Regions from separate parts of the Janthinobacterium tructae genome, predicted to be linked through region 2. Evidence: predicted binding sites of a transcription regulator. Region 2 holds the regulator's gene; the other holds the start of a gene.
The links. The regulator FliA, encoded in region 2, starts transcription of late flagellar genes. The targets are predictions, from matches to a motif close to CTAAAGTTTNNNNNNNNNNNGCCGNTA.
Positions count from the first base shown of each region.

Region 1: FJQ89_RS24355 (flagellar protein FliT) is a predicted target of FliA. The motif match lies at 4,536-4,562, and genes of this name have one in related genera.

Region 1 is NZ_CP041185.1:5,533,084-5,548,307, reverse strand. Features, by position in the region: gene FJQ89_RS24380 (S9 family peptidase) at 1-84, shown strand, start outside; gene FJQ89_RS24375 (CsbD family protein) at 315-500, opposite strand; gene FJQ89_RS24370 (class I SAM-dependent methyltransferase) at 665-1,315, opposite strand; gene FJQ89_RS24365 (M13 family metallopeptidase) at 1,383-3,446, opposite strand; gene FJQ89_RS24360 (HDOD domain-containing protein) at 3,599-4,426, shown strand; gene FJQ89_RS24355 (flagellar protein FliT) at 4,651-4,902, shown strand; gene FJQ89_RS24350 (type IV pilus assembly protein FimV) at 5,326-6,447, opposite strand; gene fumC (class II fumarate hydratase) at 6,619-8,013, shown strand; gene FJQ89_RS24340 (RNA-binding S4 domain-containing protein) at 8,109-8,330, shown strand; gene FJQ89_RS24335 (hypothetical protein) at 8,456-8,740, shown strand; gene bufB (MNIO family bufferin maturase) at 8,745-10,367, opposite strand; gene FJQ89_RS24325 (BufA1 family periplasmic bufferin-type metallophore) at 10,385-10,687, opposite strand; gene FJQ89_RS24320 (YjfB family protein) at 10,931-11,131, opposite strand; gene mobB (molybdopterin-guanine dinucleotide biosynthesis protein B) at 11,189-11,725, opposite strand; gene FJQ89_RS24310 (alkaline phosphatase family protein) at 11,869-13,257, opposite strand; gene FJQ89_RS24305 (general secretion pathway protein GspB) at 13,358-14,047, opposite strand; gene FJQ89_RS24300 (ExeA family protein) at 14,049-15,224, opposite strand, start outside.
Region 2 is NZ_CP041185.1:2,907,714-2,922,937, reverse strand. Features, by position in the region: gene flhA (flagellar biosynthesis protein FlhA) at 1-1,793, shown strand, start outside; gene flhF (flagellar biosynthesis GTPase FlhF) at 2,118-3,446, shown strand; gene FJQ89_RS12710 (MinD/ParA family ATP-binding protein) at 3,439-4,302, shown strand; gene FJQ89_RS12705 (RNA polymerase sigma factor FliA) at 4,347-5,078, shown strand; gene FJQ89_RS12700 (flagellar motor protein) at 5,060-5,806, shown strand; gene motD (flagellar motor protein MotD) at 5,812-6,600, shown strand; gene FJQ89_RS12690 (translation initiation factor Sui1) at 6,651-7,013, shown strand; gene FJQ89_RS12685 (hypothetical protein) at 7,087-7,944, shown strand; gene FJQ89_RS12680 (CPBP family glutamic-type intramembrane protease) at 8,042-8,617, shown strand; gene FJQ89_RS12675 (flagella synthesis protein FlgN) at 8,636-9,103, opposite strand; gene flgM (flagellar biosynthesis anti-sigma factor FlgM) at 9,112-9,420, opposite strand; gene flgA (flagellar basal body P-ring formation chaperone FlgA) at 9,530-10,225, opposite strand; gene flgB (flagellar basal body rod protein FlgB) at 10,417-10,869, shown strand; gene flgC (flagellar basal body rod protein FlgC) at 10,872-11,273, shown strand; gene FJQ89_RS12650 (flagellar hook assembly protein FlgD) at 11,289-11,987, shown strand; gene FJQ89_RS12645 (flagellar hook protein FlgE) at 12,042-13,589, shown strand; gene FJQ89_RS12640 (flagellar basal body rod protein FlgF) at 13,650-14,393, shown strand; gene flgG (flagellar basal-body rod protein FlgG) at 14,466-15,224, shown strand, end outside.

The DNA.
Region 1 (15,224 bases), 2.6 Mb from region 2:
ATCTCGTCGCGCGCGGGCCAGCGCCATGTCTACAAGAAAATTGAGATGTTCTTCAAGCAGAACCTGATGAAGCCAGCACAGTAAGTTTGCGCTGCATCCAATAAAAAACCGCCGCCTGTCTTGCGACAGGCGGCGGTTTTTATTTTGTACTGAACTTAATGCGATCAAGCACAGTAACGACATCTGACAGGACCGTAGCGAGCGGAAGCCACGTGGCCGAGAAGCGGAACTGTGCTGTGCACGGGGCCGCCGAGGCAGTGAGCATCGCAGGCCGCAAGTCGCGACGCGCAGCAGGTCTTGTCAGGTGTCTGCCATTAAGGCTTGCGGGTGATGGTCTCTACTGCATCCTTGACGTCGCCAACCTTCTTCTGCACTTTGCCTTCGACCTGGTTTGCCAGGCCCTTGGCTTGCTGTTCTTCGTTGCCGACGACTTTGCCAGCGGCTTCCTGGATTTTACCGCCGACTTCCTTCAGTTTACCTTCGACTTGATCTTTGTTCATGATGGATCCTCACTGTAGTTGGTACATCTGTTGTCCAGCCCGCAAGGGCCGGTACTGCGGCTCACACGCTGTTGCAAACTGCTTGCTGCGTGTCGATGTGTTCATAATACGCAGTGGCGATCAAAGGCTCTGTACGGTTCCTAACACAGCGCCAACATCGTCGATCAGGCCGTCAAATCCTTGCGCCATACAGTGGCCAGCCACGGCTGCTGGTCGCGCGGCAAGCCGGGCGGACGGTAGTACTGCTCGATCAAGGTAAAACCGGCGCCCTGTACGTACGCGGCCCACGTCGCTTCGTCGTGGTAGCTGCCATAGCGCGCGCCATTCCAGCCTTCCTGGTTCTGCCCGCGCGGGTTCGAGCTGAACAGTACGCCACCGGGCTTCAGGCAGGAGTACAGGGCGCGCAGCACGCCGGGCAAGACGGCGCTGGGCACGTGGAACAGCACGGCATTGGCGAACACGCCGTCGAAGTGCCCGGCAGGCAGATCAAGGTCGACGAAATCCTGCTGCCACACGGTGCAGCCGCTGTAGGCGCGCGCCATCTCGACGAAGCGGGGGCAGCCATCGACGCCCGTGGCGTGATGGCCCATGGCCGTGAACGCCTTCAGGTCGCGGCCGGGGCCGCAACCGAGGTCGAGGATCGCCAACGGCGCAGGCTTGCCGATGGCCCCCAGCAGCGCGGCGATGTTCTGGCTGACATCGTGGTCGCGCGTGCCTTCGAAAAACTGCTCGGCGCTGGCATCGTAATGGGCCAGCGTGCGCCCCGTGATGGCGTGGATGGGGTCTTGCTGATCTTGCTGCGGGGTCGGCTTCATGGCGCTCCTGTCATCGATGGGCGCATTTTACGCTGCCGGCCGACTCCCCGTCCGGCACCGCTTATGTCTACCAGACGCGCACACGCTGTTGCGGCGCCAGGTACAGCTGCTGCCCCGGCTGGACGTCGAAGGCCGGATACCAGGCGTCGAGGTTGCGCACGGTGGCGGCGCGGTATTGCGCCGGCGCATGGCCATCCGTGAGGATTTGCTGGCGCGCCGCCGCTTCGCGCGCCTTGCTGCGCCAGCTGACGCCGTAGCCGATGAAGAAATCGCGGTCCGCGTTCGACTGCGCCGGCTTGCCCTGTTGCGACAGCGTGAACGCATCATGCGCGGCCGCCACGCCGGCCAGATCGGCCAGGTTTTCGCTCAGGGTCAGCTGGCCATTCACGGCCAGGTCGGGAAACGGCTTGTAGGCCGCGAATTGCGCCACCAGCTGCTGGGATGCCGACTGGAAATGCGCCAGGTCGGCCGGTGTCCACCAGTCGCGCAGCTTGCCCTGGGCGTCGAACTGCGCACCCTGGTCGTCAAAACTGTGGCTGATCTCGTGGCCGATGGTGGCGCCGATGCCGCCATAGTTGGCCGCATCGGATGCCTGCGGGTCGAAGAATGGCGGCTGCAGGATGGCGGCGGGGAAGTTCAGCGCATTTTGCAGCGGCAGGTTGACGGCGTTGACCAGCTGCGCCGGCATGGCCCAGGCCTTGCGGTCCGGCGACTGGCCCAGCTTGGCCAGTTCCCGGCGATAGTGAAACTGTTCCGCCCGTTGCACATTGCCCAGCGCGTCGCCGCGCACCACGCGCAAGCCCGCATAGCTGTCCCAACGCTCGGGATAGCCCACGCCCACGTACAGGGTCTTGAGTTTTTCCTGCGCCTGCGCCTTGGTGGCGGGCGCCATCCAGTCCAGCTTGTCGATGCGGCGCGAGAAGGCGGCGACGATATTCGTCACCATGTCTTGCACGCGGGCTTTCGATTCCGGCGGGAAAAAGCGTTCCACGTACAGCTTGCCGACGGCATCGCTCAGGGCCGCATTCGTCGCCTCCAGCGCCCGCTTGCTGCGCGGCGACTGCTGCGGCGTGCCGCTCAGGGTGCTGCCATAGAAGGCAAAGCGCTGCTCGGCGGCCGCCTTCGGCAGAATCGTGCTGAAATGGTTGATGGCGTGGAAGGCCAGGAAATCCTTCCAGGTGGCCAGCGGCACGCTCGCCACCAGCGCCGCGCTGCCCGTCATGGCCGTCGGATGCCAGACGATGAAATCCGTCTGCTGGCCCAGCCCTGCCGCCTGGAAGAAAGCTTTCCAGTCCAGGCCCGGCGCCTTGCTGGCGAAGTCGGCGGCGCGCCACGCGTTATTGCCCTTGACCACATCGGCCGAATCTTCGCGGCTGGCGTGACTGGCGGCAATCTGCTGCTCCAGCGCAAACACGCGCGCGGCGCGGCCCGCCGCATCGCTGTAGCCGGCCTGCCGGAGCATGGCGGCAATATGCGCCTGGTAAGCCGTGCGCAAGCCCTGCATGCGCGCGCTGTCGCCCTGGTAAAAGGCGCGGTCGGGCAAGCCCAGTCCGCCCTGCAGCAGGTAAGCCACATTGCGCGTGGTGTCGTTCAAGTCTTGCGCCACCCACAGGCCAAACAGGTTTTCCGTATGAAAATTGGTGGCGTTGAGCGGATCGACATCGGCGCGCAAGCTCTCGCCCAGCGCACGGGCCAGCCCTGCCTGGTCGCGTATGCCATTGATCTTTGTCAACAAGGGCTTGATCGGCGCCCAGCCTTTCGCTTCGATAGCCGCTTCATCCATCCAGGAACGGTAAAAATCGCTGACCTGGCGCGCGGAGGCATCCGTCTGTGGCGCCGCCGCCAGGCCTTCGACGAGGCCGATGATGCGCTCGTTGGTCGCGTTGGCAAGGATGGCGAACGAGCCCCAGCTGCTGCGGTCGGCGGGAATCTCCGTGCTGCGCAGCCAGTCGCCATTCACGTAGTCATAGAAGTCGTCGCCAGGCAAGACTTTGACGGGGACAGCGGCAGTGGCGCCGGCGGCCTGGCCGTGCGCCTGAGCCGGAAAACCGGCCAGCGAGACGCCGGCCAGGGCGATGACGATGGCAGCCTGGACTGGCGTGCGGGGCCAGGAAAAACGCAAACCGTGCATGGCGATCCTTTCGATGAAAATAGCCAAAATCATAGCCTGAAATCATACCTTTTTTGGGCCCGACAACCATCCCCAAACTTTTTTTCATGCGGACAAAAAATCAGCTTATAGTTGAACGACCCCGTGCCGCGTGTACGCCAAAGGAGATTGCCATGCAACTGGAAGCGCTGTTCCAGCAACCCCACGCCCTGCCTGCCGCCCCGAAGATCGTCAATGAACTGGTGCGCAGTTTCGACAACCCCGCCATTGCCACCGAAGACATCGCGCGCCAGCTGGGAGCGGACCCGGTGCTGAGCGCCAAGCTGCTGCGGCTGGCCAACTCGGCCTATTACCACGTCTCGCGCAGCGTCGGCACGGTGGAAGACGCCGTGCTGATGCTCGGTTTTGTGACCGTGCGCACCCTCGTCATCAGCTCGGGCCTGGTCAGCGGCTACAAGACCGTGCCCGGCCTGAATCTGCCGCAGTTCTGGCGCTACAGCCTGCACAGCGCCGTGTCGGCCCGCTGGATCGCCAGACAGACGGGCGACAACCAGGACCTGGCGTTCACCGTCGGCATGATGCATGCGATCGGACAACTGGTGATCCATGCCGCCATGCCCGAGCAAGCCATGCAGCTCGACAAGATCGCGCCGCCGCTCGATGCGCGCCGGCTTGATGCGGAACGGGTGTCGCTGGGCTATGACTATGCGCAAGTGGGCGCCGAACTGACGCGCCGCTGGAAGTTCCCTGCCACCTTTGCCGAGGCCATCGCCGCCTTTCCCGATCCGCTGGCCAAGACGCCCCTGAACCGGCTGGCCGCCATCGTGCACCTGGCTTCCTGGCGCGCGCGCATCGAGGAAAATGCCTTGAGCAATGAAGAAATCATCGCCTGCTACCCGAATGAAGTGGCTGAAGCGCTCGGTTTACCGCCGTCCGTGCTGGTGGACAGGATGCCGCCGCCTGCCGAACTGAGTGCGGGACTGGAAGAACTCGTCAAATAAACCGGTCGCGGCCGGAATCGTCTCCCCAGCATCCATGCGGGTTTTGCGGGCGATTCCGGCGGCCAGGCAAAACCATTCAGATTATTTTCACTTTTTTTTCAAAAACACCCTCAAGTTCCCGCTGAACCTGCCGCTAATCTGGACAAGCGGTAATCCATTCACTAGTTACGGGTGTGCTCATGACCTCCAACGACGTTCTCTCGATGTATGAAAATATTGCAGGAATGACCAACAAAATGGTCGTGGCCGCACGTTCGAGCGACTGGGATGGCTTGGATACCCTGGAAAACCAGTGCGCCAGCGCAGCCAGCGCGACCTTGACGGGCAGCATGCCTGCCCAGGCCGGCGCCTCGCGCCTGCGCAAGATCGACTTGCTCAAGCAAATCCTGGCCAATGACCGCGAAATCCGCGCCATCACGGAACCGTGGATGACGCAGCTGTCGAACATCATGCCAGGATCGCGCGCCCGCATGTAAATAAGCAAGCTTGCCACGCCAGAAACGATAAAAGCACCCGAGGGTGCTTTTTTTACGTCTGCCGCCGTGCCAGGGAGCGCGCCATCTGCGACACTCAAAAAGCAAGGAGGGGGAATTTGGAAGGCGAACCCCAGGTATCTCCTGGCGTCGCCTCGCTGCCGGTTGCATCCGGCGTTCGCGAGCACATCGTCGGCATCGCAAACCGCTTCCAGTCCCAGGCGTTTATGCAACGCTACACCTGTTTGCCGCGCCACACTATCGTTGGTGACTGCGACAGGCTGGGGCTGTTTTGTCGTAGAGCAAGTCCACTGAGTTAATCATATCACCATCTTTGAAAAATAGGCAACACCGTACACAGGCACTTTCTATCTTTTTTAAATATCTTTTTTTATATCAAATTTTTAGCGCGGCCTTGCAGCAGCATTAACGCGAGAACGGCTCCGTTTCCGCCTCGGCCGCTTCCTCCTCCACCGCCTCCGTCAGTACCGGCACCTCTTTCTTGCGGCCGAACGGCTTGCGCAGCAGGACCCAGTATTTCGACGGCGCGCCCGGCCCCGCCACCTGCCTGCGCTTGCGCACGACATACACGATGAGCGCCGTCAACAGCACGAAGGCCAGGGTGCCGATACCGAGCCACAGCAAGCCGTTGCCGCCCGTTTTCTTTTCCTTGTCGGTTGCCGGCGCCGCGTGCAGGGGCTTGGGCTTGACATGCGGCGCCTGCGCCTCGACCGGCGCGGCAGCCGGCACAGCGGCGGCGGTGACGGGCTGAGCCAGCGCCTTTTGCAAGGCGCCGATCTTGCCTTCCAATTCACCGAGCTTGTCATTCAGGGCCGCATTTTTCTCATCCAGCGCCACGCACGCTTGCGCCTGCCCAGCATCCACCTGGGGCGCGCAAGCGGCGACGGGCGCCCTGACACGGCGCAGCGGCGGCGGACGCAGCGCGGGAGCCGCCGGCGTAGGCACGGCAAGCGGCGGCACGAACACGCGCGCCGGACGCACCAGTCCCTCGGCCCGCGCGCGCGCTGCCAGCGCGGCGGCATCGGGCGGCGGCGTGCCGGACGCAGTGCGCGGCAGCGGCAAAGGCACGGTCACGGGCGCCGGAATGACGGGCCTGACTGGCGCACCGGCAGCGACGGCGGCGGGCGGTGCCGGCGTCAGCCACAGCGTACCCAGACGCACGACGGCGCCGCTACCATTACCCAATAACAAATACAAATGTACATGACCCGCCTGAATCGCTTGCCGGGTAGTCACGCGCACATACTGCCGCCCACCGCGTTCCAGCGGGCTGATCATCAAAGTTTGCAAGGCCGGGTCCATGCCGATGCCGCCGCCCCGGTACACATCGGGCGAGGCCAGGCGCACGGCCACGCCGCCGGCCTCTTCTGGAGTAAGGGCCGTCAGTTCGATCTCGGCCAGCAAGGGCTGCCCTACATGTGACAGCACCGCCATCTCGCCCAGTTCGGCCGCCATCACGGGCGGCAAGGCCAGGCTGGCGGCGGCGCACGCGATCAGGGACCAACGGGTAACAATGCTGCTTTGCATGGACTGATCGCTTTGATAACAAGATAGGAAGGGAAACTCGTCTGTCTTTAACGGCAGGAAATCGCAAAAATATAGATGGACCAAGGGAAAAATGATGCAATACAGCATCATCCTGTGTCTTTTTGACGTCTGGAGTACACTCGATCCACCTCCATCGATGAAAGGGATGCCATGAGTAGCAGAATCGAACGCGACAGTTTCGGCCCGATCGACGTACCCGCCGACCGGCTTTGGGGAGCGCAAACGCAGCGCTCGCTTGAGCACTTCCATATCTCCACGGAAAAGATGCCGCCTGAACTGATCGCCGCCCTGGCCACCGTCAAGCGCGCGGCCGCCCACGTCAACCTGGAGCTGGGCCTATTGGATGGCAAGAAGGCCATCGCCATCACGCAAGCGGCCGACGAAGTGCTGGCTGGCAAGCATGACGCAGAATTCCCGCTGGCCGTCTGGCAGACGGGCTCCGGCACGCAAAGCAATATGAACATGAATGAAGTGCTGGCCAACCGCGGTTCCGAGCTGATCGGCGGCTTGCGAGGAGAAGCGCGCCTGCTGCACCCGAACGACGACGTCAACCTGGGCCAGTCCTCGAACGACATCTTTCCCACCGCCATCCATGTGGCGGCCGCACTTGCCGTCGCCAACACGGTCCTGCCGCCGCTGCGCCAGCTGCGCGCCACGCTCGACGCGAAAGCCACGGAGTTTGCCGATATCGTCAAGATCGGCCGCACGCATTTGCAGGATGCCACGCCCTTGACCCTGGGCCAGGAATTTTCCGGCTATGTGGCGCAGCTGGACTTTGCCGAGCACATCATCACGGCATCGCTGCCGCCGCTGCTGCAGCTGGCCGCCGGCGGCACGGCCGTGGGCACGGGCTTGAATGCCCACGTGGAATTTGCCGGTCGCATTGCGGCGGAACTGGCACGCCTGACGGGCCAGCCGTTCGAGACGGCCAGCAACAAGTTTGCCGCCCTGGCCGCCCATGATGCCCTGGTGGCCGCCCATGGCGCGCTGAAAACCCTGGCCACGGCGCTGATGAAAATCGCCAACGACGTGCGCTGGATGGCGTCCGGCCCCCGTTCCGGCCTCGGTGAAATCACCATCCCCGAAAACGAGCCAGGCAGTTCCATCATGCCGGGCAAGGTCAATCCCACCCAGTGCGAAGCACTGACCATGCTGTGCTGCCAGGTGTTCGGCAACGACGTCGCCATCACGGTGGGTGGCGCCTCGGGTAATTTCGAGCTGAACGTCTTCAAACCCTTGATTGCGCACAACTTCCTGCAAAGCGCGCGCCTGCTGGGCGACGGCATGCGCAGCTTCGACGCGCATTGCGCGCACGGCATCGCGCCGAACCGTGGTCGCATCGCCGAGCTGATGGAGCGCTCCCTGATGCTGGTCACGGCGCTGGCGCCACACATCGGCTACGACAAGGCGGCGCAAATCGCCAAGCAGGCCCAGCATGAAGGCACGACCCTGAAGCAAGCGGCACTGGCCCTGGGCTATGTGACGGAAGAGCAATTCAGTGCATGGATCGTGCCACTGGAGATGACGCAGCCCAACAAAAGCTGACTTACACCCTGCATTGCTGGCGGCTTCAGGTAAACTATGGATTAGTTGAGGTCGTCATCAAGTGTTGAAAACACATCATTGCAATAAGGGATACAATGCAAAAAGTAAGCTTTGATTTAACATCCGAGTTCGTCGAGCTGAACCAGCTGCTGAAGCTGGTCGGCTTGTGCGACAGCGGTGGCGCAGGCAAGGTCATGGTCGATAGCGGCGTGGTGAAGGTCGATGGCAAGAAGGAATTGCGCAAGACCGCCAAGATCCGCGCCGGCCAGGTCGTCAGCGTGGGCGATATCCGTATCACGGTCGTCGCTCCCGTCTGACTCCGGCATGGGGGGCGAAAGCAGCCCCATGCGTCCAGCCAGCACCGCTGCCAGCCCGGCTGCCCAAGTCAAGCTGCGACACGTCGTTATTGTCAGATAAATATCGATTGCGGAAGGGAAGCGCCATGGACCATCCCGAACACGGTACGCGCAGCCAGGAACGCCTGATCGGCGACTTGCGCCAGGTAATAGAAAACGCGGAAGAATTGCTGCGTAACACAGACAAATACACCAGCAGCCTGTATCAGAGCGCACGCGCCAGGCTGGAACTGGCCCTCGTCGGGGCCACCGCCGAGCTGGCCCGCTTTGAAGAAGAGCAAGTCGCGCGCATGATGGACGCCACCCTGGCCGCGAATGCCCTGTACCGCGATCAGACGGGCGAAGCGCGCCTGCTGCGGGCCTTCGAATAAAGTGTCACGCCGCCAGCACCGCATGCGCCAGCCACTGGCGCAGGCGGGCGGCCAGGTCGAATGCCGGATCCCGCTCGAACGCCGCATCGAGCGCGGCGCCAAACGTTTGTCCCTGCCGCAACGCCAGCAAGGCCGCATGCGCGGCCGCATCCACTTGCAGCACCTGCGCCTTCCAGCGCGACCTACATACCAATGTCCAGCTGGCCACCTGCATATCGTGCGGAAACATCCCCTGCTCTTCGCCATCCTGATGCGCATGCCACAGGGCCGCCACTTGCCAGTTCGATGCCAGCAAGGCGCAAGCGGGATGCAAGGTAAAACGGCGCACTTCGAGCTGATCGGGATGCAGGGCGGCCAGCGCCTCTGGCGCCAGCGCTTGCGCATCGGCAGCGTAATGGGCCAGGTGCACGGCCCATTCCAGGCGCGCCATGTCCGGCAGATAGGGCAACTCGGCCGCAGGCGGAAAACTGCTCAGAAAATCGGCGAAACGGGCACCAAACTGCGTCAAATCGGCGCTATCTGACGGATACTGGCGGCCGTACGCGCGCGCCAGGCCGCCAAAAAAATCCGCGCCAACCAGCGCCAGCACGACGGGATAGGCGTGGCCCAGGGTACGGCGCCAGGTGGTGCTCAAATTGCCGCGATACAAAGAGAAACGCTGCGGCACCGCCTCTCCCGCGAACGATGGCAACGTCGCCGCAGTATCGAGCAAGGCCGTGGCAAATGCTTGCTGGCCGACCGCCAGCGCATCGCACGACGCGGGCGGTGGCGCCGCCGCCAGCAGCGCGCCCTGCCATGGCGCTTGCGGCGCATGGCGCGCCAGCATCGCTTGCGCCTTGTCCGCTTCGCCCAGCAGGATATCGAGCGGCGGCAAATCCGTATCCCATTCGACCAGGGTGGGAATGGCGCCAAAGCGCAGCAAGGCGGCCGCATACAAGTCCCAGACGGGCTCGGCCACGGCGGCGCCATGGTGGTCGATCACGGCGTGCGGCGTCAGCAGATGGCCGCCCAGGTGCAGCTCGCCCACGCTGCCCGGCGCGATGCTTTGCATGGCAAGCAGGGTGTCTTCGCCGTGGTTGCACTGGTTCACATACAAGTTGTTGATATCGAGCAGCAGCCCGCAGCCGCTGCGGCGGGCCAGTTCCGCCAGGAATTGCGCCTCGCTCATGGCATCGTCGGCAAAACGCAGGTAAGTGGAGACATTCTCCAGCAAGATCGGCCTTTTCAGCACATCCTGCACGCGGCCCACCCTTGCGCACAACAAGTCGAGGGCGGCGCCATTCAAGGCCAGCGGCAACAGATCATTGAGTTGCTGCTGCGCCACGGCGCCCCAGCACAGGTGTTCCGACACGAGGGCCGGCTCGATGCGCTCCACCACGGCGCGCACGCGCTGCAAATGGGGCTCGGAAAAGCCGCGCACGGAGCCCAGGCCAAGGCCCACGCCATGCAGGCTGATCGGGTAATCCTGGCGCAGCGTCTGCAACACATGACTATCCCAGCCAGATGGCTGCAGATAATTTTCGGTATGCACTTCCAGCCAGCCCACGGCGGGCCGGCGCGCCATGAAGTCGCGGTAGTGCGCGGCGCGCAGGCCGACGCCGGCACGCGCTCGAAGTGGCTGCGGCATGGGCAAGCGGCGAGAGCTTACGGCTGCGTGGCCGGTTTGGCGGCCTTGCCGGCCTTGATGGGCTTGACGGAGCCGCCCGCCTGTTCGCACGTGCCCTTGGCAACATACGCCCATTCCGTGGGCAAGTTGTCCGCCTCGGCCTGGCCCGCGCAGGAATGCGCGCCATCGGACGAGGCGCAATCGTTCTGCCCTGCCTTGGCGACGCCGTAGCATTTTTCCTTGTCGCCAGGAGCGGGACCATCGTGTGCGGTCGCGTTGACGGTGGTGCCGGCACAGAGGCCCGCAAGGGCGGCGGCGATGAGAGCTTGACGTTTGTTCATGGGGAGTCCTCTTGCATGGGTCAAAGTAATGGCACGCCCCGGGCTGCACTATGGGCAACGCGAGGTGATGGACGTCATTTTACTGAATCGGCCGTGCCATGGCGAACCATGGTCAATTAATCAACTTGACAGGAGCAGGAAAAAAAGCGAAAACACTGACAAAAACGCCCACTCTCCACCGTCGAGGACGGTGGTGTGGGCATGGGCACGGCAAAGCGCCAGACGGGCGCTACAGACCTGCGCTCAGGCTGTCGTGTTGATGCGGTTACCGAGGTGAGCCGGCAGACTCGGCGCCGACTGTACCGGTGGCAACGCTGCCAGCAAGGCAGTAGCAGTCGAGCTTTGGATATCCTGGGCTTTTTTCAGGACAGTCAAACCGACGGCTTGCCGCGTGCCGGTCTCCGCCATCGTGGTTGACAGTTGAGCAATGCTTCCGACGTCCATACATTTCTCCAATGAGGTTCTACCAGTATTAACGGATGGCGCCGGCAAACCTTTAGCTTATTTTTCCAGCTTATTTTCCAACTGCAGCAGCAACCAGGCCAGTACGTGCTCGCGCGCATTCAAGTCCAGCCATTGCACGCCCTCACGCAGGTCGGCCGGCGCCGGGCTGTCGGAGGCGACGGCGATCACATGCGGGTCGTGCGGATACAGGGGCGCCTGCCCCACTTCCGGGCGGAATACTTCCAGCTTGGGGATGGGGTCCGTCTTGAAACCTTCGACCAGGGTCAGATCCGCCGGCCCCATGCGGGCCAATTGCTGCGCCAGGCTCGGCTCGGGCGCGCCGCGCAACTCATGCACGATGGCAAAGCGATATGGCGACGCCACCAGCACTTCCGCCGCCCCAGCCAGGCGCAACCGGGCGCTGTCTTTTTGCGGCGGTTCCAGCGCCAGGTCATGGTGGCTGTGCTTGACCAGGTTGACACGCAAGCCGCGCGCCGCCAGTTCCTTCACCACAAATTCCAGCAGGGTCGTCTTGCCGCTACCGGAACGGCCGATCACACCCAGTACCGGGTGGGCGGGCATCGCATCGTGCATGATCACTCCTTGATTGAGAAGCAGTGATTATACGCAGCCCCACCGGCGCCAACGCCCGGCGCTGGCGCCATGCATTGCCCGGCTCATTGTCCAACTCATTGTCCAGCTCATTGTCCAACTCATTGTCCAGCTCATTGTCCAGCTCAAGCGCCTGCGACTTTGCCACCCTGCCGCCGGCGCCGGCCCGCCGGCCCGGGCGCTATCTGCGCATTCCTGGCCCAGCGCGCCAATTGCCGATGCGCAGCGATTACGCCCGCTTCGGCATCAGATTGCACGGGCACGGCAGTAACGGCGGCGACCAAGCCTTCAGCCTGCGCCAGCGGGGCGAAGTCATGCGCCCGCACATCCGCTTCCCATGCGGCCCGCTGCGCCAGCACGGCAAAGGGCACGGCGGGTGCCGCGCGCGGCTGCGCCAGGGCCAGCACGGCACCCAGGCCGCTGGCGGCCGCCACGCGCGCGCCCATCTGAGGCAAGCCGCCATCGGCGCCGCGGCAAAATCGCTGCAAGATGGTTTTGATGATCGACGTGTGATCGTATACCTCGTGGCTGACGCTGCCCGGCGCGATCAGCGGCGACACCAGCAGCATGGGCACGCGCACGCCGTACTGGCGAAACGCGGGGTCGTCGTCGGCGGCGGCGGGCGGCGGCACATGGTCGAAAAATCCGCCGTGCTCGTCATAACTGAGGATCAGCAAGGTGCGCGACCAGGCGGGACCGCGCGACAGGGCCTGGTAAACCTGCGCTACCAGCGCCTGGCCGGCGCGGATATCGGCCGGTGGGTGGTCGTCATTCTCAAAAAAATGCGGATCGATCCAGCTGACAGACGGCAAGGTGCCCGCCAGCGCATCGCCGATGAAACCATAGCGGCGCGCGCTGGAGCCGAAGGGCTCATACCACTCGGACGAGCGGTAATGGTCGTCGCTGAAGGCCAGGCTCCAGGGTTTCCAGGCGGAATAAAATTTCCAGCTAAGCTGGGCCCGGTCCAGGTGGCGCACGAAGGACTTGTTCGCATACAGGGGCACGCGCTTGCTGTCGCGGCTGCCGGCCGCCTTGCCGCTGATCGCATACAGGCGGTTGGGCCAGGTGGCGCCCGGCACGGAACTGTAGCAGCGGTCGCAGACGCAGAACTGTTGCGCCAGGAAATCATACATGGGCAAGTCGGCCGCATTATAGTAACCCATCACCAGATCGATGTCGGGGTCGCCCGGATGCGTTTGCGCATAGTCGTCGACGAAGCCGCCGTTATTGTTTTGCAATTGCTGCGCCACCGACAGGCCCGTATGCGACGGGTCTTGCTGCGGGCCGAAGGCCGTGCGCTGCAAATGGTGCACAGGATACGTCACGCCCGCGTGCAGGTTGGCATGACTGGACTGCAAGCCATCGATGTCGGCGCGCCCACTTTCCAGGCTCAGGTAGCCCAGCATGTGGTCGAACGAGCGGTTTTCCATCATCAGCACGACGATATGCTCGATGCGCGCCAGGTTTTCCGGCGCATCCGTATCAAGCACACCCTCATTGGCGGCAGCAATCATGGGAACTCCCCGGCCGCGCACAGGGGCGCAGCGACCCTGGTTCGACCAGGCCAGGCCAGGTTGGTTCAGCTATGGCGGCCCGGCCTTGATGCGCAACAAGTCAATACGGCACGCGGTAGCGGTAGCCCTTGAAACTGAAGATGGCCGCCTTCGGCTGCAACTTTTCCAGCACCAGGCCCGGTGCCAGCTCTTCGCCTTCGTGGCGCAGCACCTTGTCGATCAGCAACAGGCGGTCGGCCGGATTCTTCGAATAGATATAGCCGCCGATGGCAATGGCGGGGATTTGCCGCTGTATCGGCTCAGGCAGGTCGCGCATGCCGGGGACACTTTCCTCGGCGGCGGGCGTGGGCGGCACTGCAGGCGCCGGTGCCGCAACGGGCGGCGACACGGCCTGGCCGGGCGTCTCCTGCTTCGGCTCCGCCACGGGCCTGGCATGGTGCACGGGCGCGGCGGTGGCCGCTGGCGGCACGAAGGCCGCCACAGGCGCGGGTGCGACCGCCGCTGGCGGGGCAGCCACGGGCAAGGGCGCGGGCACGGCCTGGGCCAGCACGGCTGGGACGACAGCAGCGGCCGCAGGTGCCGCCGCGTCCGCCTGCCAAGGCTGCCACAGCAGCAGTGCGGCAGCCACGGCCACGGCGACGCCGCCCAGCGCCAGCCACACGGGCGTGCGCCGCGCAGAAGCGGACGCTGCGCCATCATGCAGCTGCACTTGCGGTGCGTGAATCGAGGGCAACTCGCCCAGCTGGCGCTCGGCCTGCGATTTTTTCAATGCTTCAAGTATGTAGGACATCTTATTTCCCCGCCACCATCGCCGTCGCAGCGGATGCTGCCACGGCAGGAGCCGCGCTGCTCAGGCGCGGCTCCGCGTTATCACCCAGTTGCCTCAGGCGTATGTACGTTTTCGGACCTGCCAGGCCATCGGCCCGCAAGTTCTGGCTCTGCTGGAAAGCGCGCAGCTGGCCTTGCATCTCGGCATCGAGCGGCAGGTTGGCTGCCGGCACCGGCAAGCTCCGCTGTTGCGCCAGGCGCTGCGCCAGCCAGTCCACGTCGGCGCCGCGGGCACCCAGCGGCACTTCGTCGCGCCAGCTGCGCGGGGCACGCCAGAAGGTGGTAAAGCTGCCATCGCTGCGCTGCGCCAGCTGGGCCAGCGACAGGCTTTGTGGTTTGCCATCGAGCATCAAGGTGGCCGTCTCGCCCTGCAAGCGCGTCAGCAGCGCCAGCTGTTCCGCCCCTTGCCCATCGCGCAAGGTCAGCATGGCGGGAGTATCGAGCACGCGCAGTTCGGCGATGCCGCCCCGGCTATGCAGGCAGCGCAGGCCGGCGCGGGCGCCCGCCTGGCAAGCGTCGCCGGCCGGCAACTGCTCGCCCCACAGGGCGGCCAGCTGGCGCAGCACGGCGTTGCGGTCCGGCACGCTGACGGGCGCAGGCACGGCCACCACTGCAGACGCCGCCGGCACGGATGCGGCCAAGGCCGGTGCCGGTGCAGTGACCGCCGGTACGGGCATGCCAGCGCGCGGCATGAAATGCCATGCCAGCGCAGCCGTGACCACGGCACCGGCCAGCACGCCACCGGCCACGTGCGGCCAGCGCAGGCCCCGTCCGGCAGCCGGCTTGCCCTCTTCGGCAAACACTTCCTCGGCGGCACGGCGCAATATCTGGCGCGTCACCTGCGCCTGGTTTTCCACGTAGGCGCCCAGCAGCGCGCGGTCGCACAGCAGGTTGATGCGGCGCGGCACTCCCTTGCTCAAGGCATGGATCTGCGCCATCAGGCGCGGCGCGAACGGTGTCTGCGCCGTGCTGCCCGCCACGGCCAGGCGGTGGCGGACATAGCTGGCCGTTTCCTCGGCCGTCAGCGAGCCCAGGTGATAGCGGGCAATCACGCGCTGCGCCAGCTGCTCCAGCTCGGGCCGGGCCAGCATGGCGCGCAATTCCGGCTGGCCGATGAGGATGATCTGCAGCAGTTTGCG
Region 2 (15,224 bases):
GCGCCGACGCGGCCGGTAAAGTGATCGAGGCGTTCGGCCACTTCCTGATCGGAGGCAACTACACGGTCGGTATCGTGGTGTTTATCATCTTGACCATCATCAACTTTACCGTGGTGACCAAGGGTGCGGGCCGTATCGCCGAAGTGGGTGCCCGCTTCGCGCTGGACGCCATGCCTGGTAAACAGATGGCCATCGATGCCGATCTGAACGCCGGCCTGATCGGCGAGGACGAAGCGCGCCGCCGCCGCACGGAAGTGGCGCAGGAAGCGGAATTCTATGGCGCCATGGACGGTGCCAGCAAATACGTGCGCGGCGACGCCATCGCCGGCATCATGGTCACCGTCATCAATATCGTCGGCGGCTTGCTGGTGGGCCTGTTGCAGCACGACATGGGCTTTGCCGATGCACTCAAGAACTACACCCTGCTGGCCATCGGTGACGGCCTGGTGGCGCAGATTCCTTCGCTGATCATTTCCACGGCGGCCGGTATCGTCGTCTCGCGCGTGGCCAGCGACCAGGACATCGGCACCCAGCTGGTCGGTCAATTGTTTGCGAAACCGCAAGTACTGTATATCACCGCCGGCATCATCGGCGGCATGGGCCTGATTCCGGGCATGCCGAACATGGTCTTCATCCTGCTGGCCTCGCTGCTGGCCGGTTCCGCCTATTTGATCAGCAAGAAGCGCACGCAGGAAAAAGAGGCGGCAGAGAAACCGGCCGACGTGCCGCCAGCGACCGTGGCGCCCGAGCAGGAAGAAGCCAGCTGGCAAGACATCATGCCCGTCGATACCCTGGGCCTGGAAGTGGGTTATCGTTTGATCCCCCTGGTCGACAAGACGCAGGGCGGCGAATTGCTCAAACGCATTAAGGGCATCCGCAAGAAATTTGCCCAGGAAGTGGGTTTCCTGGCGCCGCCCGTGCATATCCGCGACAACCTGGAGCTCAAACCCTCCGCCTACCGCATCACCCTCAAGGGCGTGGAAGTGGGCGTGGGCGAAGCGTTCAACGGGCAGTTCCTGGCGATTAATCCCGGCATGGCCAGCGGCGCCTTGCCGGGCGTGGCCACCAGCGATCCCGCGTTCGGCTTGCCTGCCACCTGGATCGACGCCAGCTTGCGCGACCAGGCGCAATCGATGGGCTACACGGTGGTCGATGCGGGCACCGTAGTGGCCACGCACTTGAACCACCTGATCACCTCGCACGCTTCCGAACTGCTGGGCCGCGCGGAAGTGCAGTCGCTGCTCGATCACCTGGGCAAGGATGCGCCGCGCCTGGTGGAAGACCTGGTGCCGAAGATGCTGTCGCTGTCGACCCTGCAAAAAGTGCTGCAGAACCTGCTGGCCGAAGGCGTGCACATCCGCGACATGCGCACTATCATCGAAACCCTGGCTGAGCATACAGTCAATACGCAAGACCCGAACGAGCTGACGGCGCTGGTGCGTGTATCCCTGGGCCGCGCCATCGTGCAGCAACTGTTCCCCGGTGCTGCCGAATTGTCCGTGATGACCCTCGACAGCCGCCTGGAGCGCCTGCTGATGCAAGCGATGGGCAACGGCGGCGACGGCGCCGGCATCGAGCCGGGCCTGGCCGATACCATCGCGCACCAGGCAGGCCTGGCCGCGCAGCAGCAGGAGGCGCTGGGCCTGACGCCGGTGCTGCTGGTGCCGGCGCCGCTGCGCGCCCTGCTGTCGCGTTTCCTGCGCCGCGCCTTGCCGCAACTGAAGGTGCTGTCGCATGCGGAAGTGCCGGAAACCAAGACCATCCGCGTCACCAGCCTGGTGGGCGCGCAATAGTCGGCATTGTTCAGACCGCAAACCCTAAGCGAAGGGCCGGGGTCGAACCCGATGGGGGAGTGCGTCCCAATGGGGCGCGCTCCGATCGCGAAGCGACGGGTTGCCACCTCTTTTGCTTATTTTTTCATCAATTTCCTGTTGGCAAATTGAATAACGGGTACTTTCCCGTCCTGTTCCTTCGATCATTTCCTCCAAGCATCGCTAATAATGGAAACTGTCCGGGTGATCTGTGTCCATGTGGAAGACAGCACCCAAGCAACAGGAGTCGACGATGGTCACACAGTTCAGCCAATATTGCGCCCCCCCCGCCTTGGGAGGCCGGTCATGAATGTGAAGAAATTTACGGGCGCCTCGTCGCGCGATGCGCTGCGCAAGGTGCGCGAAGCGCTCGGTCCCGATGCCGTGATCCTGTCGAACCGCCAGGCCGATGGCGTGGTGGAAATCCTCGCGCTGGCCAATGACGATGCCGCTTCGCTGGCGTCGCCGCCGGCCGCGTCCGAAATGTCCCAGCCCCGTCCCCAGTTGCAGACCCAGTTCGCCACGCCGCAGCGTCCGGCCGCCCCGGCCCAGCGCCCGGCTGCGCCACGTCCTGCCGCACCGCGCCAGGCAGCCGGCGAGCCAGTGGACATGGCCCGCATGCAGCAGATGATGGCCAGCGCGCTGGCGCACGTCAAAGAGAACGCCGCCGCCGAGATGAGCGGCATGATGAATGAAATCCGCGCCATGCGCGGCATGATGGAAACCCAGCTGGCGGAAATCTCGTGGGGCTCGACGCAGCAGCGCGAGCCGCAAAAAGCCGTGGTGCTGCGCGAAATGCTGGCCGCCGGTTTCTCGGCCAGCCTGGCGCGCTATCTGATCGACAAGCTGCCCGCCGGCCTCGATGGTGCGCAAAGCATGCGCTGGATCAAGACCGTCCTCAGCCGTAACCTGAATACCGTCGCCAATGAAGACGCCATGCTGGAGCAGGGCGGCGTGTTTGCGCTGGTCGGCCCGACCGGTGTCGGCAAGACCACCAGCACGGCCAAGCTGGCGGCCCGCTGCGTGATGCGCCACGGCCCGGAAAAGCTGGCCCTGATCACCACGGACGCCTATCGTATCGGCGCGCACGAACAGCTGCGCATCTACGGCAAGATCCTCGGCGTGATGGTGCATTCGGTGAAGGATGAAGCGGACTTGCGCATCGCCTTGAAAGAATTGAAGAACAAGCACACGGTACTGATCGATACGGTGGGCGTGAGCCAGCGCGACCAGATGGTCACGGAGCAGGTGGCCATGCTGTCGGGCGCCGGCGCCGACGTGAAACGTTTGCTGTGCCTGAACTCCACGGCGACGCAGGAAACCTTGAACGAAGTGGTGCGCGCCTACCAGGGCAGCGGCCTGGCCGGCTGCATCATGACCAAGCTCGATGAAGCGGCCTCGATCGGCAATGTGCTCGACGTGGTGATTCGCCAGAAACTCAACCTGTTTTATGTGTCGAACGGCCAGCGCGTGCCGGAAGACCTGTACCTGGCCGACCGCGGCTACCTGATCGACCGCGCCTTCAAGCTCAAGCGCGATGCGGCGGCGACGCAGTTTTCCGATGCCGAACTGCCGCTCCTGATGGCGCAGGCGGCCGCCCGCAACAATGAAGCGCGCGGGGTGCGTCTTGGCTAATTTCGATTTCGACCAGGCCGAAGGCTTGCGCCGCATGCTGGCTGGCCCGCAGCCGCGCGTGATGACATTTTTATCGGCCACGCCGCAGGACGACAAGGGCGCCATGCTGGTCAACCTGGGTGCCTCGCTGGTCTACGGCGGCAATGACGTGCTGCTGCTCGACGCCAGCGGCGGCAGCGATGGCGTCGCCGCGCGCCTGGGACTGGCGCACGGCGCCAGCCTGCGCGACGTGGCGCGCCAGCAGTGCGCCCTGAACCAGGTCATCCACCAGGTGCCGCAAGGCTTCGGCGTGGCCAGCCTGGGCGCGCGCAACCATCTGATGGACAGCATGGACTATGCGGGTGCGGAAGAACTGCGCCGCCTGGGCAAGACCTTCGAGGTGCTGGCGCGCCAGAGCGGCATCGTGCTCGTCGACGGCATCATGGCCGACGAGGGCGATTGCTTCCCCGTGCCGCTGATGGCCTCGTCCGACATCGTGGTGCAAGTGTCGACCAGCGCCACCTCAATCAAGGCCGCGTACTGCCTGATCAAGCGCCTGAGCCAGGAGCTGGGACGCCGTCCGTTCGGCATTCTGGTCACCGGCGCTTCCGAATCCGAGGCAAAAGTGGTATACGATAATATGGCGCAGGCGGCGAGCCGCTACCTGGCCGTGAAACTGACCTCGATGGGATCGGTGCCTGCCGATGAGTATCTGCACCGCGCGGCGCGTCTGGGCCGCAGCGTGGTCGATGCCTTTCCGCTGGCGGGAGCCTCGGTGGCGTTTCGCGGACTGGCCGAGCGGCTGGCCCGTTCGGCGGCGCCGGTGCTCGGTGGCACCTTGTACCAGACGGGGAGCCCGCACCAGTTCAGCGTCTGAATCCATCATCAGCACACGATAGCAGTTAAAACAATAAGCAGCCTATGTACACGGTCAAAGGGAAATCGAACAAGGACTATTTGCTGACGGAGCACATTCCGCTGGTGAAGCGTCTGGCGCACCATATGAAGGCGAAATTGCCGCCTTCGGTCGAGGTCGATGACCTGATCCAGGCCGGCATGATCGGCCTGCTCGACGCCATCAGCCGCTATGAAGAGACGCATGGCGCGCAGTTCGAGACGTATGCCGTGCTGCGTATCCGCGGCGCCATGCTCGACGAATTGCGCACCAGCGACTGGCTGCCGCGCAGCATGCGCCAGAACATGCGCAAGATCGAAGAGGCGATGAGCATCTTGCAGCAGCGCCTGGGACACCCGCCGACGGAGTCGGAAGTAGCAAAATTGCTGAAAATGTCGCTCGTCGATTACCAGGAAATGCTGGGCGACGGCGGCGGCCACCAGTTGCTGTACTACGAAGACTTTCATGACCCGGACGGCAATGACAGCTTTCTCGACCGCCATTGCGTGGACGAGGACAGCGACCCCTTGCGGTCCCTGCTCGATACTGATTTCCGGCAATCCGTGATCGATGCCATCGACGCGCTGCCGCCACGCGAGAAAATGCTCATGGGCCTGTACTACGAAGAAGAGCTGAACCTGAAGGAGATCGGCGCGGTGATGGGCGTATCCGAATCGCGCGTCTCGCAGCTGCATACCCAGGCCGTCGCGCGCCTGCGCGCAACCTTGAGGGAGCTGGCGTGGACTGGTCCAGCGTAATCGGGCTGGCGCTGGCGCTGGCGGGCCTCTTGGTCGGCCAGGCACTGGAAGGCGGCAAGATGGCCTCCCTGCTGCAGCCGGCCGCCTTTGCCATCGTGGTCATTGGTACCTTCGGCGCCGTGCTGCTGCAAACGCGGCTGCGCACCTTCGTGCGCGGCCTGGAAATGCTGCGCTGGGTCTTCCTGCCGCCAGCCGACACGCGTGCCGCGCTGGCGCGCGACATCGGGCAATGGAGCTTGACGGCGCGCCGCGACGGCCCGCTGGCGCTCGAACGCCTGATGGAAAACACGGCCGACCGCTTCAATGCCAAGGGCTTGCGCATGATCGTCGACGGCATCGCGCCCGACAAGCTGCGCCAGCTGCTCGACGTGGAAATCTCCGCCTACGAAATGGCCGAACGCCAGGCTGTCAAGGTGTGGGAATCGGCGGCCGGCTATTCGCCCACCATCGGCATCCTGGGCGCCGTGCTGGGCCTGATCCACGTCATGGAAAACCTCACCGACCCGAGTAAGCTGGGCAGCGGCATTGCCGTGGCGTTTGTCTCGACGATTTATGGCGTCGGCCTGGCCAATCTGCTGTTCCTGCCGGTGGCGAACAAGCTCAAGGCCATCGTCTCGCGCCGCGTGCTGCAGTATGAAATCACTGCCGCCGTGCTGTACGACATCGCCACGGGCGACCACACGCGCATCATCGAAGAGCGCGTGGCCAGCCTGCTGCACGAGCATTGAGCATGATGCGGCGCGCGCGCAGGAAGTATGACGAGGAACCGGACAACCAGGACCGCTGGCTGATCTCGTACGCCGACTTCATCACCTTGCTGTTCGCCTTTTTCGTCGTCATGTATGCGATTTCGCAAGTCAACGAAGGTAAATACCGCGTCTTCCAGAATGCCATCGGCCAGGCCTTCAGCCTGGAAAAGGGCGCGCCGCCCATCATCATGGAAGCGCCGCAAGCCATTCCCTTGCCGAACCCCGCCCTGAAACGCCGCACGGAAGCCATCCGCCGCGAGCGCGAACACATGACGCGCCTGGCGCAGGACCTGACATCGACCCTGGCGCCGCTGGTCAAGGAAGGCAAGGTGCGGGTGACGCAGACGAGCCGCGGCGTGAGCGTGGAAATCAATGCCAGCGTGCTGTTCGACCCGGGCGCCGCAGGGCTGACGATGGAGTCGGACCAGGCCTTGCGCGCCGTGGCCGTGCTGCTCAAGGATGACACGCACGACGTGCAGGTGGAAGGGCATACGGATGTGCAGCCGATCAGCAATTCGACCTTTGCCTCGAACTGGGAATTGTCGGCCGCGCGCGCCAGCGCCGTGGTGCGCCTGTTCATCGCGAGCGGCGTGCAAGCCTCGCGCCTGACGGCCGTGGGCCACGCCGACAACATCCCCGTGGCGCCGAACGAAACGCCGGAAGGGCGCGCGCGCAACCGCAGGGTCGCCGTGACGATTTTGTCGGGTATCCCCGAGACGGTGACGGAAGTGCCGACGCCGCCCGTCGCACCTGCTCCGGCTCCCGCCAACTGAACCCTGGCGCTTGGTACAATCGCGGCCTTCTCCCTTTTTATCTCTCCATCATGAAAAGCAGTTCCCTGGGCGGTCTAGTGTATTCCACCGAAACGGGCCGCATGTGTCCCGCCTGCCGCCAGCCGCTGGCGCAATGCGCGTGCAAGGCGCAAGCCAAGGTGGCGCCGGCCGGCGATGGCGTGGTGCGCGTGTCGCGCCAGACCAAGGGCCGTGGCGGCAAGTGCGTCAGCGTGGTCAAGGGCTTGCCGCTGGACGCCATCGCGCTGGCCCTGCTGGGCAAGCAGTTGCGCACGCAATGCGGCTCGGGCGGCACCGTCAAGGATGGCGTGATCGAAGTGCAGGGCGACCATGTGGACACCATCGTGGCCGCGCTGGCCAAGCTGGGGCACCAGGCGAAAAAAGCCGGCGGCTGAGCGTGCGGAGGCGTGCGGCCCGCTGCCGTGCGCCTGTGGTAACGTGCATTTCCCATCCACGCGCATCCTCACCATGAACGTCAAATTCACCAGTATCGCCATCGCCGCTGCCATCGCGGCAGCGCTGGCGCTGGCGTACTGGCCCGCACCCGACGGCGGCGCGCCGGAATCTGTGGCTATCGCTGCCGCCAGTGCACCAGCGGGGCGCAGCCTGGAATCGTATTTGCATATCGATGCTTCCTTCCCTGCGGCTGAAGCGCCCGTTGCCGTTTCCCTGGCGCAGCGGCTCGAACGCCTGGCCGCCAGCGGCAGGGCGGAAGATGCGTATGCGGCCTACAAGCTGCTCGACGACTGCATCGTCTTCCAGCGCGAAAACCGCTTGCCGGGGCTGGAATTCGAGCTGGGACGCGAGATGACGGCGGCGGAAAAAGGCGGCCAGCAGCAGCTGTGCGCGGGGCTGACGCAGCGCCAGCGCGAGGATCGACTGGGCTACCTGGCCACTGCCGCCGAGGCGGGCGTGCCGGGCGCCGCCACCCTGTTCCTGTCGGAAGGACCGTTCGGCGACCGCAGCGCGCTGCGCAACCGTCCCGACGATCCGCTGGTGCAGGCATGGAAGCGGCAAGCCATCGCCCAGCTGACGGCGCAGGCGGACGAGGCGGAACTCTCCAGCGTGGCTACCCTGATGATGGCCTACCTGCGCGATGGCGAGGTGGTGCAGAAAGATGCGCCGCAAGCGTATGGCTACCTGCTGGCCCTGCGCCTCGTCTACGACGACATCCTGGCGCCCGGCGTCACCAATCCGTATCAGGATGAATACTGGCACTGGCTGCAGGATGAGCTGACCCCGGCGCAGCAGGCCGCCGCCGCAGCGAAGGGGCAAGCCATCGCGGCGAAATTTCGCCAGCACACGGGGCGTCCCGCGCAGGGTTGAAGCGCGCTGAGCTGTATGCTGCAACAATTGACGTAGTTTCACATGGCTTCGCCGGGCTATGATGGCCGTAGACTTGCCCGTGTGGGCAGGATGCGCCATGAGGAGCAATATCCGGATGTTGAAAGCGGCGAACTTGCCGGTGCCACGACTGGCTGTCAACCTGGCTGCGCTGCGGGCGAGCATGGCCAAGCGCCCCATGCGGGGCGCCTTGTTGTTGGGGGTGGCCGTGGGCGCCATTAACTTTCTCACCTTCGTACCATTGGCGCTGGCTGCCGTGGCCCTGTTCACCCCGCAGCAATTGGGCGGATCTGCTGCCGCAGCGCTGAGGGGCGCCAGCACTGCGACGGTGTTCTGCTTTGTCGTTGTATGGGCACCGTTGTTCGAAACGGTCATCGGGCAGTGGCTGCCGCTGGAGATATTACGTCGTTACAAGGTGCGCGCTGCGGTCAGCCTGCTGGCCAGCGCGGCACTTTTTTCCCTGCTTCATGTCGTGAACGGCGCCGGGATCTTACACGCTATCATCACTTTTATTGGCGGATGCACGTTCGCAGCCAGCTACCTGACGGCGCGCAGCATGGGCCTGGCGCCCGCGTATGTGGCGGCCGCCACGGCACATGCGTGCAGCAATGGTTTATTGCTGTGCTTGTCGCTGCTGTTTCCGGCTTTGGCGTAGTGAGCGTCGATTAAAAACTTAGCCGATGACGACGCGCCGGCTGGCCGTATTGGTCATCGGTTGGCCGCTGGGGCCGTAGAAATTGCCGCTCTGGGCCGTGGGGCGCATGGCGTTCAGGGCGCCTTGCGTGTGCAGCATGTGCTTGTTGACCAGCAGGCTGTTGAGCCGGTTCTGTTCTTTCGCTTCGCGCGTGGTGTCGAGCAGGGCTTTCCACAGGGACGCCGCTTCGGCTTCGCTGGCGCCGACCAGCCAGTCTTCCATGCCCGCTTCGGCGGCCGTGAAACCGGCTGCCGCCAGCGCCTGGTGGCGTTGCGCCGCCAGCTGGCTCAATTGTCCGACGAGTGCCGTCTTGCGCACCGTGAGCTCCGTGATTGCATCGATGTCAGCCGCAACCAGATGCCGCTGTTCTTCTTTCATCAATGCCAGCAATGTGGTCATGAGCTGTTGCTCGTCGCGCAGGCTGGAAAACGGAGTCACTGATTGCATGAGGGAACCTATCTATTTCGTGAGTGCAGCAAGTCCTTGACTGTGTCGAGGAGACCGTCCGCCACTTTTTCAGAGTTGACCTGGAACTGGCCGTCGGCGATCGCCAGCTTGATGCGTTCGACTTTTTTCGTGTCGAACACGGCGCCGCTGCCGGCAGTTGCACTGGCCGCTAATGCCTGTCCTTGTGGCGACAGGCGTACATTGTCCGACGTCGTCGGTGTTGCCTGGGCTTTCTCGGCATTCCGGGCGCCGGAGGTATTCGCGGGCGCCACCGGCAGGCCGGGATTGCTTTTAATGGTGTTATCGGTAATTTTCACAGCGTGATCCTCGTCTGGTCGAAGTCAAAAAACTCCGGGATATGACATCTTATCGGCATCATATCCAGGAACTTTAGTGCGCCAGACTACAATATCGCTATCTATTCGCTTAAAAGGCGACCTCCACCATGCCACCCGCGCGCGCCACGCCGCTGATCTGCTGGCCGCTCTGCGTGCGTACCTGCACCGTCTGGCCATCGCCGGCGCTGCCGATGGCGCGCCCTTCTGATGCCACCTGGAAGCCGTTGCCACTGGAAACGACACGCACCAGCTGGCCTTGCATGACCACCGGCTTGCGGCGCAGGGTGTCGAGGCGCATCGGCGTGCCTGGTGGCAATGAAATATTCGTGCTGGCGCCCACTACCTGGGCCATGTCGGTGGCGATGCCTGCGGGCAATGCCGCCAGGTCGCCCTGCATCGTCACCAGCTGGCTGGCGTCGATGGCTTGCCCTTGTGCCAGCGGCACGGCGCTGGCTACGTAATCGCCCACGACGGCCACGTTGGCTTGCAAATAGATGGTCCAGTTGGAGGGCGCCGTGCAGCGCACGCCCACGGTAGTCTTGCCCCAGGCGCGCGCGCCTGGCGCCATGAACGCTTGCGGTGCGGGGCAGGCGGCCAGGTTCAGGCGCGGATCGACGGCGCCGACGGTGACCGTCACCTTGCCTGGCAAGCCGTTGCTTTGTACTTGCAGGAATTGTTCCACGCTGTTGCGCAGCCCTTCCGGGGTCTGCCGGCCGGCGTTTTGCGCCTGCGCCAGCAGTGGCAGGGCGGCAAGAGCGAGAAGGAGTGCAAGCGGTGTTTTCATGGTGATAGGCCTCTGGAATACTGCCATGATAGTGCGCGCAGCCCTGATCGAAGCGCCGATTAAGGGGTAAAAGTACGGTCTGATCCGGCGATGGTCTTGCCGGTGGGCACCGTACTATGTTTCCTGTCATCACTATACCGCCATCCTTCCGCCATCTCGGGCGCCAGTGGCAGATCTTTCCGGAGCCTGACATGATAGGGAAACTCGACGATTACATGCGCTTCAACGAGACGGCGCTGAGCCTGCGCTCGACGCGCCAGGAATTGCTCGCCTCGAATATCGCGAATGCCGATACGCCCAACTACAAGGCGCGCGATGTCGATTTCGCCAGCGCGCTGAAGGGGGCGATGGCGCGCAAGGATGGCGTGCCGCCGGCCCTGAAGGGCACGGCGCCGCAGCATCTGCCGGGCAAGGGCGTGGCCGCTGCCGCAGGGAGCAGCACGGGCGGCAAGGTCGAGACCCTGGCCGACGGCACGCCGCTGCTGTACCGCGCGCCGGCCCAGGGCGCCGTCGACGGCAATACGGTGGACATGGATCTTGAACGCAACGCCTTTGCCGACAACGCCATCCGCTACGAGGCGGCCGTGACGTTCCTCAACTCGCAGATCAAGGGCATGCTGACGGCCATCCAGGGAGGACAATAATCATGTCGCTGTTCAATATCTTCAATGTCTCCGGTTCGGCCATGAGCGCGCAGGCGCAGCGCCTGAACACGGTGGCCAGCAACCTGGCCAATGCCGACAGCGCCACCAGCGCCAGCGGCGAAGCCTACCGCGCCAAGCAGGTGGTGTTCGAGGCCGTGCCCATGTCCAACGGCGCCACGGCCGTCAAGGTGCAGAAGGTGATCGAGGACCCGTCGCCGATGAAGCTGGTCTACGACCCGAAGAACCCGCTGGCCGACGAGAAGGGCTACGTCACCATGCCCAACGTGAATACGGTCGACGAGATGGTCAACATGCTGTCGGCCTCGCGCTCGTACCAGACCAATGTGGAAACCATGAACGCGGCCAAGTCGCTGCTCCTGAAAACCCTTACGCTCGGCCAATAAGGCTGACTGATCATTATGGCAACCATCGATACCAGCACCGCCACCGTCACCGACCTGATGGCGACGATGAATCCGAAGAAGACGACGGCCGCGAAGGGCAGCGTCGAGGAAGAAACGAACAAATTCCTGACCCTGCTGGTGACCCAGCTGCAAAATCAGGACCCGATGAACCCGCTGGACAATGCGCAGCTGACGAGCCAGTTGGCCCAGCTGTCCACGGTGACGGGCGTCAACAAGCTCAATACCACGCTGGAAACGCTGAAAACCAGCTACCAGCAGGCCGAATCCATGCAGGCGGCCAATATCATCGGCCACGGCGTGCTGACGGCAGGCAAGAACGTCACCCTGAGCAAGAGCGCGGCCCTGCTGGGCGTGGACCTGGCGACGCCGGCCGACAGCGTCAAGGTCATCATCTACAACAGCGCGGGCAAGGAAGTCCATTCCATCGACCTGGGCCCGCAGGACGCGGGTACCTTGCCGCTGGGCTGGAACGGCTCCACCGCCGAGCTCGACAAGGATGGCAAGCCGATCGTGCTGGCCGACGGCGCGTATACCTTTTCGGTGGAAGCGACGCGTGGCGGCGCCAAGCTGACCGATGCAGCGGCGCTGATGTTCGGTTCGGTCGCCAGCGTGTCGACGGGCGCCGGTGGCGTGAAGTTGAACGTGCCGGGCGTGGGCAGCATCACCATGGCCGATGTGAAACAGATTTTGTAAGCCGCTCGTTTGTAGCGTAGACCCTCTACCCCTAATTTCTACCAGGAGAACACAATGTCTTTCCAACAAGGCCTGAGCGGCTTGAATGGCGCCGCCAAATCGCTGGACGTCATCGGCAACAATATCGCCAACTCGGCCACCGTGGGTTTCAAACAATCGCAGGCGCAGTTTGCCGACATCTATGCCAACTCGCTGTATGGCGTGGGCGGCAACCAGCCCGGCATCGGCGTGGCCGTGTCGCAAGTGGCGCAGCTGTTCAACCAGGGTAACCTGGAAAGCTCGTCGAATCCGCTCGACATCGCCATCAATGGCGGCGGTTTCTTCCGCACCAGCGTGAACGGTGCCATCCAGTATTCGCGCAACGGCCAGTTCCAGGTCGACAAGAGCGGCTTCATCATCAATGCCCAGAAAGCCCAGCTGACCGGCTATCCGGCCGATGTGAACGGCAAGATCCTGGCCGGCGCCGTCGTACCGCTGCAGATCGACCCGTCCGACATGGCGCCGCAGGCGACCACCAAGGTCGATACCCAGGTCAACCTCGATTCCAACTCGGCCATGCCGACCGTGGTGCCGTTCAGCGTGGGCGAGCAAAAGTCGTGGACCAAGCAATTCCCCGTGCCGGTTTTCGATTCGCTGGGCAATGCCCACACCATGTCCAATTTCTATGTCAAGACGGGCACCAATAGCTGGGATGTCTACTCGGCTACTGACGGCAAGGAAATTACCAGCGCGAAAGTGGCTGCCGCGGCGCAGACCGATGCCGCCTCGCTGGCCGCGCGCGCGGCCTACCAGTCCGCCGTCACGGCCGTGCCGCTGGTACCGGCGGCTATCACGGCCGCCGCCGTCGCCTATGGCAATGCGGCCGGCGCCGCCGTGCGCACTGCCGCCGCAGCGGCCGGCGCCAGCCCCGCCCAGCTGGCCGCCATCAGCGCCACCTATGGCAGCGCCGTGCCTAACGGCATCAATTCCAGCCTGACGCCAGATCAGATCGACAAGAATATCGCCGCCGTGACGGAAGTGCCCGCCGTGAGGTCGGCTGCGCTGGTGTTCAACAGCGTCGGCAGCCTGGACAAGGCCGCCATGCTGGGCCTGACGCCGCCGCAAACCTTGCCGGTGACGGTCAACCTGCCCGTCTTCCCCGCCACGGGCGCGAACGCGAACCTGGCGATCAAGGTCGACTTCACCAATTCCACTCAGCTCAGTTCGTCCACCAGCGAAAAGCGGACCGTGGCCGATGGTTATGCGGCCGGTCAGCTGAGCCGTTTCGTCGTGGGTACCGATGGCGTGATCCAGGGCCAGTACAACAATGGCAAGACACGCGACCTGGGCCAGGTGGTGTTGACCAAGTTTGCCAATCCGAATGGCCTGGAGCCGCTGGGCAACAATGCCTGGGCGGAAAGCTCGACCTCGGGCAGCCCCATGACGGGTGAGCCGAGCTCGGCCGGCTTGGGCGACTTGCGCGCCTCGGCCGTGGAAGTGTCGAACGTGGACCTGACGGCCGAACTGGTCAACATGATCACGGCCCAGCGCGCCTACCAGGCGAATGCGCAGACCATCAAGACGCAGGATTCGGTCTTGCAAACACTCGTCAACCTGCGTTAAGAGTAAGGGGAGCAGTTCTTTCGGACTGCTCCCGGCTTTCGTTTTGCACGGAGAAAACACATGGACCGTCTCATCTACACCGCCGGCTCGGGCGCCAAGCACATCCTGGACAAGCAGGCGACCACGGCGAATAACCTGGCGAACGCCACCAGCACGGGTTTCCGTGCCCAGCTCGACTCGTTTCGCGCCGTGCCCGTGGTGGCCGACGGCATGATGCCGACGCGCGCCTTTGTCGTCGATTCGACGGTCGGTTCCGATTTTACGCAAGGACCCATGCAGCACACGGGCCGCGCGCTCGACGTGGCCGTGGAAAATGGCGGCTGGATCGCGGTGCAGTCGGCCGACGGTTCCGAAGCCTATACGCGCAACGGCGCCTTCAAACTCAATGAAAACGGCATGTTGCAGACACAATCGGGCCTGATGGTGCAGGGCGACACGGGACCGCTGGCCATTCCGCCCGGCGTGACGGTGGCGATCGCCAGCGATGGCACGGTGGGCACGATTTCCACCGATGTGCCGCCGGGCCCGTCCACGGTGCTGGGACGCATCAAGCTGGTCAACCCGCCCGAGCAGCAACTGGTGCGCGGCGACGACGGCCTGTTCCGCCTGAAGGATGGCACGCTGGCGCAAGCCGACCAGGCCGTCAAATTGACGACGGGCGCGCTGGAAGGCAGCAATGTCAGCCCCGTCGACTCGATGGTCAGCATGATCGCCCTGGCGCGCCAGTTCGAAACACAAATGAGCTTGTTGAAGAATGCCGAGAATAACGCGGCGAAAGCCACCCAGATCCTCGCTTTGAATTGATAGAGCCGGTCGCATAATGGTCACATAGAAATAGTCTACAGGGCTGGCAAGCGCTGTTATTGGAGAAAAAACATGATTCGTTCCCTTTGGATAGCCAAGACCGGCCTGGAAGCGCAGCAGACGCAGATGGACGTGATCGCCAATAACCTGGCCAACGTCAGCACCACCGGCTTCAAGAAGTCGCGCGCCGTGTTTGAAGACTTGCTGTATCAAAATGTGCGCCAGCCGGGTGCGCAATCGTCGCAGCAAACCCAGCTGCCGTCGGGCTTGCAGATCGGCACGGGCGTGCGCACCGTGGCTACCGAACGCATCCATACCCAGGGCAACCCCCAGGCGTCTGGCAATTCGCGCGACGTGATGGTCAACGGCACCGGTTTCTTCCAGGTGCTGCTGCCCGATGGCGCCACCGCCTACACGCGCGACGGCTCGTTCCAGACCGATGCCAATGGCCAGTTGGTGACCTCCGAAGGCTTCGTCATCCAGCCTGCCATCACCGTGCCGACCAATGCGCTGAGCCTGACCGTCGCGCGCGACGGCACCGTCTCCGTGACCTTGCCCAATACCGTGGCGCCATCGCAGATCGGCTCCCTGCAGCTGACCACCTTCGTCAATCCGGCCGGCCTGGAATCGAAGGGAGAAAACCTGTACATGGAAACGGGCGCCTCCGGCGTGGCGCAGACGAACACCCCGGGCACGAATGGCGCCGGCGTGCTGATGCAGGGCTACATCGAGAGCTCGAACGTCAACGTGGCCGAGGAAATGGTCAACATGATCCAGACGCAGCGGGCCTACGAGATCAACAGCAAGGCCATCACCACATCCGATCAAATG